Thioclava sp. GXIMD2076: one gene and its partner. The protein of the gene in region 2 interacts with the protein of the main gene of each other region in a pairwise test. Links are inferred from orthologs where the notes say so. Each region holds a gene or a part of one and is shown on either strand. Other genes may lie near its edges.

Region 1 (7,079 bases), 510 kb from region 2 along the record:
GCTCCAGTTCACGGGTATAGCGAAGATGCGTCCCGCGCATCGTCGAGCCTGTGGCGGTCAGCGGATGTTTGAGCAGGGTCAGCAGCCCGTCCAGCGTCAGCGCCTCGCCACGCATCGCCGCCAGATGGCGCAAGAGCCGCCCCGGCGCGGTCTGTTGCAGCGGTTGCCCCGCCGAGTCATCGGGGATGATCCCCCAGCGGTCAAGCGCCACCGCCACCCGCCGGGTCAGCATCCGGTCGGGCGTGATGAGCGCGGTCGGCACCCCACGTTCGGCCGCATCGCGCAAAACCAGCGCGATGGCATTGGCCTCGGCGCGCGGATCACGCGCCTCGATCAGCGTCAGATCCTTGCAGGCGTCCAGCAGATCGGGCAGATCCGCGCCCTCGCGCATCCATTGATCGGTCACCGGAGCGGGGCGTAGCGCCAGCGAGATCAGCGCGTTACGCTCCGGTGAAGGCTCGGAGCGGTCATGCCAGCGGATCACATCGCCGGGCTCCGCCTCGACCGCATCCAGCATCGCGCGATAGCGGTATTGCGGGTGATCCTCGATCGGGAAACTGCCCGACTTCAGGCTTTTCCACGCATGCTCCGGCATCGAGAAATCAAACCCCGGCAGCACCAGCGCGCCTTGGGGAAGCCGTGCAACCGCCTGCATGAACAGCCCCGTGGCCCCGCGCGAGCCGGTCGAACCCGCCACGATGATCGGATCTGTCGGCCCTGCTTCCGCCCAATCCGCGATGATCTGCTCGACCACACGGCGCTGGCGGGCTTCGGCATCGGGGGTTGCGTCAGCCTCGAAATAGCGGGCAACAATGCGAATGAAATCAAGGCTCAACCGCCAGTGTTGCGCATGGGTATCGGCAATCTCCAGCGCCTCGAGATCGTCGGGCGTCACGCCCTCGCTCTGCATCTCGGCCATCAGCGTGGCCAGACTGTCAGCCAGCCCGAAGATCCCGTGCCCCGCCTCGAACCCCGGCAAACGGTCGACCAGCCCCGCGACCAGCTGCGCCAGCTCGAGCCGCCGCCGGAGCGCGGGCTCGGCGGGGGGCAGCCCGCGCATGGGCGCCCGCCCGAGATCGGTCACCAGTTTCAGCTGCGGCAGAAACCGCGCTCCATGTCGGTCGAATTCCTCACGCACACGGCGTAGCATCCGCCCCGAGTTCAGATAGAGCCGCACCCGCGCCATGGCCTCGGGCGGCTGGTCCTGCATCCGCGCGATCAGACCTGCCACCAGCTCGCGGGGAAAATCCACGCCGCAAGGCAGCGCATAGATGCCGCGCTCAATCATCGGCCTGCTCCAGCAGCGCCTCGGCCAGCGGAATACTTTCGGGACGCCCGACATCACACCAGCCGCCCGGATGGACGAGACCGTACACCCGCCCCTGTGCCAGCATCCTGTCCCAGAGCAGGTTCAGCGAAAACGCGGCTTCAGGAATTTCCGAAAGTTCTGACGGATCGATAAGCTGCGCACCAGTATAGACAAATCCGGGACCACGCGTCAGGCGCCCCTCCGTCAGGGTAAAATCGCCCGCGCCTTTATGACCCGTCGCCCGTTCCGGCGGCACCAGCATCAGCAGCGCTGACATCTTCTTCGGGTCCCATGCTGTGCGCAGGGCCGCGATCGGATTCGGGCCTGTCCAGATGGCATCGGTATTGAGCGTAAACACAGGCCCCTGCCCCAGAAGCGGAAGCGCCTTGCGCAGCCCGCCACCGGTTTCCAGAATCTCGTCCGTCTCGTCGGAAATCATCACATCGGACCCTGCCAGATGCCGGACGATCTGATCGCCGCGATAATGGATATTGGCGACGCTCCGTCCGATCCCGGCCTCCACGACCAGATCGAGCGCATGATCAATGAGCGGACGCCCCGCCACCTCAACGAGCGGCTTCGGACAATCCGCGGTCAGCGCCCCCATCCGCGTGCCGAAACCGGCGGCAAACAACATCAGACTATCGGGCGTGTCGCACATTGTCGGCGTATCTCCTCGATCAGGGGGACATCGGGGCGCGGCATAGCTGCCATGACCGTTGCGCGCAATTGCGCGAGGGCGGGGTGGGCCAGATTGTGATCGAGATGTCCCCAGACGCGCGGCATGAACTCGAGATAGCGCGGCTTGCCCATTGCCACGCACAGGCGCACGAAAATTCCCAGAATGCGCAACGCACGCTGCGCCCCGAGACAGGCGTAAATAGCAGAAAAAATTGCGTTATCCTGCCCCGTCATGGCGCAATAGCGCGCGATCTGGGCTGTTTCAGTCTGGCGCGAGACATCGCGCCGTGCATCCTGCAGGGCCGAGACGAGATCATAGGCGGGATGGGCCAGGACCGCGTCCTGATAATCCAGAAGTCCGAGCCGGGCGACGCCCTGCCGCGCGGGCAGAAGGAGCGCATTCTCGGCGTGGAAATCCCGGAGCGACACAACCCGCTGACCGTCATCCAGCGCCTCGAACGCGCGGGCAATGTCCCCCGAGAGATCCGCCGCCGCCGTCATCGGATACCAGTCCTCGGTCAGCTTCGTCAGCGCGGCAAGCCCGCGGCCATCCAGTTCCGTCAGACCCGCGGGCGGTGTCACCGCACGCAGGGCAACCAGCACATCGGTGATCAGACCGTAAAGCTCGTCCTCGCGGGCGGGGTCGGCGCCAATGAGCCGCGCCACAAGGTCATCCCCCAGATCCTCGAGCAGCAGCAACCCCTGCTCTGGCGCGCGGGCATAGATCTGCGGGACCGAAAACCCCTGCGCCGCCAGCCAGTCGGTCATGCGGAGGAACCGTTGCAACTCGTCTCCCGGCTGGGTGATCATGAGGACGGCGGGGCGCTCTCCCCCGACCCGCTCGTAGCGACGGGCAGAAGCATCGCCGGCAAGCGGCTCGCGCTGCGCACCGCCCCAGCCTGCCTGCGCGAGGAAGCGCTCGATGTCCATCACAGCCCCTCCAGCATATCCGGCAGACGCCGCGCCCATGTCTCGTCGCCGCTGAAGACCACCTGCCGTGCCGCACCATCTTCTGTCAGCGAGAAGGCAAGGTGCAGCGCGGCATGGGGGACCAGATCTCCCAGACGATCGGGCCATTCAACCAGACAGATCGCGTCATGGAAGGCCTCCTCGAGCCCGAGCTCCAGAACGTCATCGGGATGGGAAAGGCGATAGAGATCGCTATGCCAGATCTCGGGCTCGGCCTCATAGACCTGCACGAGAGTAAAGGTCGGCGAGGGCACATCCTCGAACATGCCGAGCCTTTCGAGCCGATACTGGATCAACGCCCGAGAAAAATGGGTTTTCCCTGCCCCGATCTGGCCGTCGAGCAACAGAACATCGCCCGCTTTCAGGAAGGGGGCGATGACGCGGCCAAGTCTGGCGGTGGCATCGGGATCGGCGAGAGGCAGGGTCAGGATAGGAGCGGTCATAGCGCCCGTTCTATCCTGACCGTTCGTCCATGCAAAGGCGCTATTGCGCTGCGAGTTTGCGAAGCGGCTCTACCTCGGCCAGCAGTTCCTTTTCGGCAAAGCTCGCCATAAGGGCTCCGCCCGCCAGTGGCACGAAACGGCAGGCAATTACCCGCCCGTCGCGCAGGGTCACATCCCCCGCCAGCGGCTCGCGCTCGGCCATCGCTCCCAAACGCAGGCGCGCGCGGCTCCAGACCTCGGTCGGCACACAGGCCTCGGCCCATGCGCGCAACGAATCATGCAGACACATCCCTGCCGATTGCGCGGGCCAAAGACGATGATAGACTGCATTGGCCGAACTCAGCTCGCCCGACGGCAGGAAAACGGCAACGGCTTCCGCGATATTGTCCAGCACCGCGCGATCCATCTCGCGTTCGGTATGAAACTTGCGCGTCAACGTCATCTCGGAGGTGATATCCTCGAAAAGGAAAGCGATCGCCCCGTCGGGATGCGGACGCCCTGTCACGCGATAGGTCTGACCATTGGGCAGGTTCCACGTCTCGGAATGATAACCGGCTGCCGCCTGTTTCTCGAGCGTGGTCATCTGCTCGCGCCAGCTTCGGTAGTCCTTCGGTTCGGCCATCATTCGGGTCTCGCGCAGGCGGTCGAGGAAGGCATAGAGCGAGGGACGTTTCGAGAGGAAATCCACCCCGAGGGCGGTCAGATCACTGAGCGCGGGGTTGAAGAGCTGCAACTGGCGCTGACGGTTGAAGATGGCCAGCCCGATCGGCAGATCGGCAAAGGTCTTGGTCAGCGTCTGGACGAAATCGCGCAGTGCTTTTTCGGCATAAACCGTGGCATCCGCCGATTGCGCGAAATGCACCCAGTTGTCCCCCAGATGATAGCTGTAGCAATCAAACCATGTATCGATCCCGTCCTCGTCCTGGAGCATCACGCGGCGCGGCGCATATTCGGTCTGTTCCAGTTCGAGTTTGAACAGCTGCGGGAGTGGCCAGCTGAGCGTAACCTCTTCCTCCGCCAGAGACCCGGCGCGCAGCAGATAGGCTCGGTTGGCCCAGATCGTCTCGCCGGCTGCGCTTTCCTGCCAAACCAGAGAGGGCGACAGATCGAGCGCATGGCGCAGGTTCTCGAGTTCGTCCTCGAGCGCGCGCTGCGACAGCCCGTCCACCAGAAGCCCTTGGCCCTCGGCTTCCGGATCAACCAATGTGATCCGCGTCAAGCCGTTCACATCCTCGGCAATGAGCCGCAGCGGCGCCCCGCCATTCGGACCCGGAAAGCCGGAGACCTCGATCCGCCCGATCTCGGCAATACCCGCGAGCCGGTCACGCACCGATTCGAAGCGCGGCGTCAGGAAGGCGATGAGGCGTCCCCAGTCACTCGAGGCCAGAGGGGAGGCTTCCAGAAGAGTCCGTGCCGGAGCGGTCGCATCGACAAGCTCCTCGTCATCGAAGAGCAGGACCGTCTGCTCGATCATCGGCTGGAGGGACCGCGCGTCCTTCTTGCGCTGTCCGGCCTGCAGGCGTGTAAGCAGCAAGATCGCCACCGACGCCGAAACGGCAGATGCGATCGCAACCAACCCAGTGATGACCAAAATTTCCAACATTTCCCAGCCTCACGCCATAAACCGAGACCAAGAATGCAACACAATGGTTAATGCGTAGTTAAGCTTAATAAAACGTTTCGCATCAGCTCTCTATGGGAACATTCTCGCCAAGGGCCTCGCGCTCGGGTGCCAGAAGACGCTCGAGCGGCCATGCCAGCTCCACGATCGCGCCGGAGCGTTCGGGCTTGCGATTGGCCGCGACAAAAGGCGTGGTCCCGTTACGGAAGGTGATCCGTGCGCCCGTCCGCTCGAGCAGGGTCTTGGCAATGAACAGCCCCAGCCCCATCCCCTCATATTCTTTGCGGCTATTCGAGCTGCGCCCGTGCAGGAAAGGATCACCGATCCGGCCGATCACATCCGGCGCATAACCGCGCCCGTCATCACAGACCCGCACAACGATGGTCGAGCCACTCCAGAGCGCATCGACCCAGACCCGACCGTCAGCGAAATCCACCGCATTCTGCACTAGATTACGCAGCGCATGGATCAACTCGGGATAGCGATAGATCGCCGGTTGCTTATCACTGCCATCGCCAATCGGTTCTGTCGTAAAGATAATTTCCTTACCGCGATCCATGTGTGGCTCGGCCGCCTCACGCAGAACCGAGATCAGCGGCGCGGTGCGCAGATGCAGATCGTCCTTCCCCGCCCGCCCCATCGAGCGCAGGATATCGCGGCAACGGTCGGCCTGTTCGCGGATCAGGAGCGCATCTGCGCGCAGATCCTCGTCATCGGCCAGTTCGTCGGCAAGCTCGCTCGAGACCAGCTTGATCGTGGCAAGCGGCGTGCCCAGCTCATGCGCGGCAGCCGCCACCACTCCCCCCAGGTCGGTCAGCTTCTGTTCGCGCGACAGAGCCAGCTGCGCGGCCAGAAGGGCCTCGGCCATCACGCGGCTGTCATGCGAGATCCGCTGCGCATAGGCACCAAGGAACACCACCCCGATCACGATTGCCGTCCAGTATCCGAACTCGAACAGTTCGGGCAGCTGGATCACCTCGCCACCGGTCGATACCAGCGGAATATAGAGCCCCGCCACCAGCGTCGTCAGCACCAGCGTCACCGCCCCGATCAGCATCGTGGCCCGCCATTCAAGTGTGGTCGCCGCAATCGTGGTAGGGACAAGGATCAGCAGCGCGAAAGGATTGTTCAGCCCGCCGGTCAGCAGCAACAGCACCGCGAGCTGCGCCGTGTCAAACAGCAGGAGCGTCAGAACCGCCCCCTGCGACAACCTGCGGCTTTCCGGCGTCAGGAACAGCGCCAGCAGATTGACCAGCACCGATGTCCCGACCGTCGCCAGGCACCAGACAAGGTTGAGCCCGATTCCGAGCAGGAACCACGCCACCAGAATGGCCATCAGCTGCCCGATAACCGCAGTCCAACGCAGGAATGTCAGCGTGCGCAGCCGCACCCATTCATGGGAGGTGGGCCGATTGGCAGGGAGCGTCAGATCTGGAGCAACCATGCGGCTTTCCTTCCGTTAAGTCAAAATACAGCAAGGACAATCTACGAGCTTCAAAGAGGATGCCGTTGCTGGTAACAGTTACGCAAAATCCTCTTACCACCGTGACTTCAACTTGTCTGTCGTCGATACGGGAGAAAAGCGATGCCTCTCCAGACCAAACATTACGCTATCGCGGGCGCCATAATCGTTCTGGCAGGGCTCGTGACAGGCTGGGCGATCACACAAAGCGGCCCGAAAGATGTCTTTGCCGAATGCCGCGCTGCGGGTAGCGGGACCCGTGCGGATTTGGGGGGAGCCTTCACGCTGACTTCGGAAACCGGCGAGACCGTAACGGATAGGGATATCTTCACCAGGCCGACCATTCTCTATTTCGGCTACACCTATTGCCCCGACGTATGCCCGCTCGACACGATGCGGAATGCGCAGGCCACCGAGATCCTTGACGAGCGCGGCTACGATGTCCAGCCGGTCTTCGTGTCGGTGGATAGCGCCCGCGATACGCCCGAGAGCCTTACCGCCTTTACCGATGTCATGAGCCCGAAGATGATCGGCCTGACAGGCACCCCCGAACAGATCAAACAGGTCGCGAAAGCCTATCGCGTGTTGTTCTCG
Region 2 (7,013 bases):
CCGCAGATGCGGGGGTCGAGATCGTCCACCTGAACGATGACCAGATGGCCGCGGCCAAGGAGATCGTCTACGCGACCGAATGGCCCGAGATGGAAAAGATCGTGGGTCCTGAAATCATGGGCAAACTGCGCAAAGCGGCAGGGATCGAGTAACCCCGCCCCTGCCCGGCACCGCAACCCCGGTGCCGGGCCTTTCCTTTCCTCTTTCCCCGCTAGGCTTTCATGACCCGATCATCCAAGCAGCATCCGCACGAACCGGTCGGTGCGGATAGCTATATCTATGTCGCAGAAGTCGACGCGACCGACATTCCCGACCAGCTGACCGCCATCCCCGAATGGCAGCCCACGGGCTTCTATGGCGCCCTGATGCGGGCCGAGACGTTGCTGGCGGGGCTGATCTTCACGCTCCTCTTTGTCTTCGGCCTCGCACTGGCCGGGCTGATGTTCGCGCAGGTGCTGCTGCGCTATGTCTTCCACTCGCCCTTCGTAGGCATCGAGGAGATCGCCCTTCTCTTCGGCGTCTGGATCTATTTCCTCGGCATGGCCTATGTGACGCGCAATGGCGAGCATATCCATGGCGGCATTCTCACATTGGTGGTCAAGACGCCGCGCACCATTCAGGCCGTCCGGATGTTGATGACCGTGCTCTCGCTGATCGCGGCGAGCGTCTTTGCCTATTACGCCATCCGCTATGCGATGTTCGAGATCGACAAGAACCGCATGAGTTCCTACATGCGCTGGCCGCGCTGGCTATGGTCCTCGTCGCTGATCGCGGGCTTTGGTGGCATGGTGCTGTATCTGGTGCTGCAATTCATCAATCAGTTCTGCGTGTTCCGCAACCCCGCCCTCGCGGCGAAAGGGGGTGACCAATGACGATCTTCTTCCTCTCCATGGCCCTGATCGTGGTGCTGCTGCTGGCCGAGATGCCGATTGCACTGGCCTTCGGCTCGGGGGCGCTGGTCTTCGGGCTGGCGAGCGGCTCGGATGTCTCGTTCCTTCTGCCCTATGCCTACCAGACCACCTCCAGCTTCGCGCTGCTGGCACTGCCGCTCTTCGTGCTGGCCGGCACATTGATGGCCGAAGGCGGGATTTCCGAACGCCTTCTCAATTTCGTCAACTCGCTGGTCGGCCGCGTGAAAGGCGGTCTGGGAGCCGTGACAGTGATTACCTGCGCGCTCTTCGGCGCGATCTCGGGCTCGTCCTCGGCAGCGATTGCAGCCATCGGCCAGATCATGATCCCGCGCATGATCCGTGAGGGCTACCCCGCAGGACATGCGACGGCGCTTGTGGCCTGCTCGTCGGTTCTGGCGCTGATGATCCCGCCCTCGATCCCGATGATCGTCTTCGCCATCACCGGTGGTATCTCGGTGGGCGCGGCCTTCCTGTCGACGCTGGTTCCGGGCATCCTGCTGGCCGCCATCTATGTCGTGCTGAACTTCATCTTCCTGCGTAATGTCGACACGATCAAGGTCGAGGAGAAGCTGACCTTCGACCAGTCGGTAAAGACTATCGGCCGCTCGGGGGTAAGGGCGTTCTGGGCGCTCCTGATGCCGGTCCTCATCCTCGGCGTGATCTATTCGGGCATCGCTACCCCCACCGAGGCCGCGGCCATCGCGCTGGTCTATGCGATCCCCGTGGGCTTCTTCATCTACAAGGGCCTGACACTGCGCAGCTTTGCGACCTCCTTCGTGCGTTCGGCCATCACCACCGGCTCGATCATCTCGGTGCTGTTCTTCCTCTTCATGATGAGCCGCGCGATGATCCTGCAGCAGATCCCCAAAGAGGTGGCCGAGGCGATGCTGTCGCTGTCGGACAACAAATATGTCATCCTGATCCTCATCAATATCGTGCTTCTTTTCATCGGCATGATCGTGGATGACATCTCGGGCTCGGTTCTGGCCGCGATCATCTTCCTGCCGGTCATCAACGAACTGGGCATCCACCCGATCCATTTCGCGGCCATCGTGGGCACCAATCTGGGCCTTGGCAACGTCTCCCCACCCTGTGCACCGATGCTCTACATGGCTGGCGGCGTCTCCAAGCTGACGCTCGACAAATATCTCAAACCAACGCTGAAATTCCTGATCTTCGGGCATTTGCCGATGACGATGATCGTGACCTTCTGTCCCGATCTGTCGCTCTGGCTGCCGCGCCTGTTGATGGGCATCCAGTAAAAGAAAGGCCCGAGGGATCACCTCGGGCCTTTTTCTATCCGCTTGGGGACAACGTCTCAGAATGCGTAGGTCTCAGAAGGTTGGCGGTGTGCAGGCACTGATCACAACACAGCGCACAGCGCCGATATTGCGGAAACGGTGCGGTTTGGTGGACGCGAATTTATAACCATCCCCCACTTGCAGCACCTCGACCTCGCCATCGACCTCCAAAAGCAGCTCGCCCTCGATCACGAACCCCGCCTCCTCGCCCTCATGGGTATAGGGCTCGCCGGTATCAGCGCCCGGCTCGTAGGTTTCGTAGAGCATCAGAAGCGAGCTGCCTTGGGAATAGCCCAGACGCTGCAACTTGGCCGCAGGAGACAGCGGGTTGATGCCCGAGCCATCCACCTGTTCGGGGGTGATGCGCTCCAGTTCGTCATGTCGGAACACGAACTTATCCACAACCGCCGCATCGCTTTCGAAAAACTCGGACAGGGTTAGATCGAGCGCTTCGAGGATTTTCTTGAGCGACGAAATCGACGGGCTCGTTTTGTTGCCCTCGATCAGCGAGATCATCCCGTTGGTGATGCCTGATTTCGCGGCCATTTCCCGCTGTGACATCTTGCGCGCCTTGCGCACGGCCTTGAGCCGTGCACCCACATCAAATTCCATCGCCTGTCCCGTTTGTATCCTTACGTCCGGAACATTTTCTTAGCAGGGCAACGGATTAATGACGAGAAAATCACGCAAATCCGAGCATTTACCGTAGTTTTATTCGGGATATGCAAAAATATTAAGCAACCCTGCACGATCACCCCGGTTTATAGCCCGAGACGGGGCATCTCGATCTTCGGGCAGCGGTCCTGCACCACGGTCTTTCCTGCCTGCTCCGCAAGCTCCGCGGCCTCGGCATTTGCCACCCCGATCTGCATCCAGACCGTGCGCAGCGACGGCAGATGCTCCAGCGCCTCGCGGGTGATCTCGGGCACCGCGTCGGAGCGGCGGAAGATATCCACCATATCCACCGCGATCCCGTCGGGGATCGAAGCGAGATCGGCATAGACGGTCTCGCCCAACTCGCTCTGCCCCGCCAGCCCCGGATTGACGGGAATCACCCGATAGCCTTTGCCTTGCAGGAATTTCGCGACCATATGCGACGGCCGGTCCGTGTTGGCAGAATAGCCGACCACGGCAATCACTTTGGTGGCTGTAAATATTTCGCGCAGGGTGGTGTCGGTCGTCATCGGCTTTACTCCCTTTTTCAGTCCCTTGCGGGAATCCTTCAAAAAAAAGCGCCCCGACCATAAGGCCTGGGCGCGAGTGCGGAACGAGGGACAGTGAACAAGGCGCAGCGGTTCCGAGTCTGCGCCTCCTGCCTATCAAGTTAGAAACGGCGGCGGCCATTTAAAGGCCCCGTCGCTATTCTCTCGACTATGTGATCCGTAAGATCGATTTTTTCGCGCGCCGTGGCAGTTCTGTCACGATTGCGCAGGGAGGCGACTGACAGCCGCATAAAGCGAAATCGCCGCGGCATTCGAGACATTGAGCGATCCGAAATCCGCTGCGAAGGGGATTTTCACCAGATGATCACACAGCTCGCGGGTGCGCTCGCGTAGCCCCGGCCCCTCGGCGCCCATCACCAGCGCGATCGGCAGATCGGAGGAGTTCGACAGACCCTCGGCCAGCGTCATCTCCGCCTCACCCGCGAGACCATAGACCACATAGCCGATCTTCTGGAGCTGCTCGATGGCATCGCCAAGGTTCTGGATGCGCAGATAGGGCTGCCGCTCCAGCGCGCCGGAGGCGGTTTTCGCCAAGGCGCCGGTCTCGGGCGCCGAATGGCGATGCGGTGCCACAACGGCCCGCGCGCCGAACACCTCCGCCGAGCGCAGGATCGCACCCACGTTATGGGGATCGGTCACGCGGTCGAGAAGCACCACCACCGGAGAGCCCTGCCCCGGTTCGCAGACATCCACCAGCTTGCCCCAGTCGAGAGGCTTCACCTCGAGTGCCGCCCCCTGATGGACCGAATCCTCGGAGATCGGCACGTCCTTGGTAAAGCGGCGCACATCGACGATCTCCGGTTCCATGCCCGATTGTGCGATGGCCTCGGCCAGTTTGTCGGCGGCATTCTTGGACAGGACCAGACGCAGTCGCGTGCGGTTGGGATTAAGCAGCGCATCACGCACCGCATGAATACCGAACAGCCATACGGTTTCCGCCGCCGCTGCGCGTTTCGAACGTTCTTTGTCGATGACCCAAGACGGCTTCTTCATCGGATTCCCCTTATATACTTGATCTTCTTCCTGCGCATTTGCGCGCCAATTGGCAAGCCCGAGAAAGAGTTGCAAGAAAAATCGAAAAAGGTGCTTGACGGTCCCCGCCACTCTCCGTAAAAGCCGCCACACAGCGTCGGGTGACGTGCTGCAAGGTGCGGCAGCGGACTGTAACTCCGCCGGGGAGACCCACGCCTGGTTCGATTCCAGGGTCACCCACCACTACCCCTCAGGGGTTCTGGTGATACGCTGTAAGCTCCTGAAAAATATGTGATTAGGAAAAGACATAGCTCTGTCTTTTCTGGCAGCGTTGCGCTTAGTATACTCGCAACATTCGATCCGGAGCCCTTCATGTCGCAACAATCGTCAGAAGAAAACTTCATCGTGCTCTGCATCGCCCAGCGGGGGCGTCTCGAGCATGAGGCCGTGGTCTTTACACGCTCTTTCCGCGCGACAAACCCCGAGTTCAAGGGACGGCTTATCGTGGCCGAACCCACAGGTGCGCGCTGGCGCGAGCCCACCACCCTCACGCCGGAGATCCGGGCCATTCTCGAAGAGGACGGCGCCGAGATCCTGCCCTTCGAGAATCGCCATTTCGGCGAAGACTATCCCTATGGCAACAAGATCGAGGCGCTGGCCGCCCTTCCGGCCCAACCTTTCATCTTCTTCGATACCGATACCGTTTTCACCGCGCCCCTGCCTCCGCTCGATTTCAGCTACCCGACCGCCTCCATGCGCCGCGAGGGCACATGGCCCGAACCGCCGCTTTATGGACCGGGCTATCACGAAATCTGGAAATGCCTCTATGACCGGTTCGGCATCGCCTTCGAGCCGACGCTCGATCTGAGCCAGCCCGAGGAATTCTGGAAACGCTTTCTCTATTTCAACGCGGGCTGGTTCATGGGCGCTGATGCGCAGGAATTCGGGGCGCGCTTCCTGCGCTTTGCGCTTTCCATCCGTGACGAGACGCCCGATGAGCTGGCCTGCCAGTCGCTCGACCCCTGGCTCGATCAGATCGCGCTGCCGCTGGTCATCGCCTCGCTCGGCGGCGGCCGTCCGCCCGCAAGCCTCGACGCGCTCGATGGGGCGTCAAGCTGCCATTACCGCACGCTTCCCCTTCTCTATGCCCGAGAGAGCGAAAGCGCCATCGCGATGGTCGAAGAGGTCTGCACGCCCAACCGGATCAAAAAAGTGATCAAGGCCTATGAGCCGATCCGCAAACTCGTGCTACAAGGGAAAGGCAAGAAGATCCGCGCGCTCTTCGACCAGAACGACCTGCCGCGCCGCGAGAAGGTCATGCGCAACCGGATCAAGCGCGAAGGGCTCTGGCTACGATAGCTTTGCGCGCCCTACAACCGGCCCTTCCGGCAGGAGCGCTCCGGCTCGGGCACCCCGTGCAAGCTCCTGCCGATATGGGCAGCGCTTTGCCGAAGTCTCCGGTAAAATCACCCATCAGGGTGGTTCGCCGCTTTCCTTGAAAGCCGTTCTCGGCTACCAGTAACAAAACACCAAAACGGTGCCTTTAGGCCCCGATGAGACGCACCGAGCCAGACCATGAAACCTCAATTCGCCCTGAATTTCGCGGACGAAACCGTCAGCCTCCTTGCACGCCACAGCTATGGCTGGATGGCGCATGGGCAGGTCCGGCTCGATGACGAGGCGGGGCTCGAGGCAGGGATGGCCGCGCTGCGCGCCAAGGTGATCGAGCTGGGCGGGGCGGAGTTTGCCACCAAGCTCGTCATTCCCGCCTCGCAAATCCTCTATACCGCAGTGCATGCCCCCGGCCCGACCATCGCCGAGCGCCGCCGCCAGATCGAGGCCGCTCTGGTTGGCATGACACCCTATCCGGTGGAAGATCTGGTCTTCGACTGGTCCGGTCCCGGAAAGACGGTGCATGTGGCGGTGATCGCACGCGACACGCTGCGCGAGGCCGAGGATTTTGCCGAAAGCCACGGAATGCGGCCTGTCTCCTTCGTTGCACTGCCGCAGGGCGAGGAGTTCATGGGCGAGCCGTGGTTTGGCCTGACCACCTATGCGCCCGAATATCTGGCGCAGGGCGATTATGTGCAACCCGACCACAAGGCCATCGTGATCTGCACCCCCGAGGAAGGCGCCGCGGCCATCGCCGCAGCCCAAGCCGCCTCCGAGGCCGCGGAAGCCGAGGCGCGCGCCGCCGAAGCGGCCCGCGTTGAGGAAGAACGGCTGGAATATGAGCGCCTCGAAGCTGAACGGCTCGAACAGGAACGGCTGGAACACGAGCGCATCGAAGCCGAACGGCTCGAACAGGAACGGCTGGAACACGAGCGCCTCGAAGCCGAACGGCTCGAACAGGAACGGCTGGAACACGAGCGCCTCGAAGCCGAGCGGCTCGAACAGGAACGGCTGGAACACGAGCGCCTCGAAGCCGAGCGGCTCGAACAGGAACGGCTGGAGCGCGAGCGCCTCGAAGCCGAACGGCTCGAACAGGAACGGCTGGAGCGCGAGGAGGCCGAGCAAGAGGCCGCGCGGGCGACATATGCCCGTTCCGCGCAGGACTACGAGCCTGCCGAAGCGGAGCCCGCTCAATCCTATGGCGCTCCTTCCGC

What was found. The genes of interacting proteins can lie anywhere in the genome.
Region 1: the proteins of rlmB (region 2) and tsaE interact in binary tests that used the Escherichia coli proteins (3 or more experiments, as listed by UniProt). The link is inferred for Thioclava sp. GXIMD2076 from one-to-one orthologs.

The regions. Positions count from the first base shown.
Region 1 is NZ_CP149932.1:533,328-540,406, forward strand. What follows is about bases 1,662-4,467. They hold tsaE (tRNA (adenosine(37)-N6)-threonylcarbamoyltransferase complex ATPase subunit type 1 TsaE), read right to left. Parts: upstream 3,403-4,467; coding sequence 2,920-3,402; downstream 1,662-2,919. Other genes in these bases: WDB91_RS02670 (nucleotidyltransferase family protein), read right to left, coding at 1,662-1,970; WDB91_RS02675 (phosphotransferase), read right to left, coding at 1,946-2,920; WDB91_RS02685 (PAS-domain containing protein), read right to left, coding at 3,443-4,467. Also shown: double-strand break repair protein AddB, read right to left, coding at 1-1,288; more of WDB91_RS02670, read right to left, coding at 1,281-1,661; more of WDB91_RS02685, read right to left, coding at 4,468-4,936; WDB91_RS02690 (ActS/PrrB/RegB family redox-sensitive histidine kinase), read right to left, coding at 5,088-6,467; WDB91_RS02695 (SCO family protein), read left to right, coding at 6,609-7,079. UniProt on the Escherichia coli protein: Required for the formation of a threonylcarbamoyl group on adenosine at position 37 (t(6)A37) in tRNAs that read codons beginning with adenine.
Region 2 is NZ_CP149932.1:23,703-30,715, forward strand. The notes cover bases 2,530-5,269. They hold rlmB (23S rRNA (guanosine(2251)-2'-O)-methyltransferase RlmB), read right to left. Parts: upstream 4,429-5,269; coding sequence 3,631-4,428; downstream 2,530-3,630. Other genes in these bases: WDB91_RS00155 (cupin domain-containing protein), read right to left, coding at 2,530-2,824; WDB91_RS00160 (CoA-binding protein), read right to left, coding at 2,974-3,396; WDB91_RS00175 (hypothetical protein), read left to right, coding at 4,780-5,269. In the rest of the region: TRAP transporter substrate-binding protein DctP, read left to right, coding at 1-152; WDB91_RS00145 (TRAP transporter small permease), read left to right, coding at 222-872; WDB91_RS00150 (TRAP transporter large permease), read left to right, coding at 869-2,173; more of WDB91_RS00155, read right to left, coding at 2,246-2,529; more of WDB91_RS00175, read left to right, coding at 5,270-5,766; WDB91_RS00180 (hypothetical protein), read left to right, coding at 5,983-7,013. UniProt on the Escherichia coli protein: Specifically methylates the ribose of guanosine 2251 in 23S rRNA.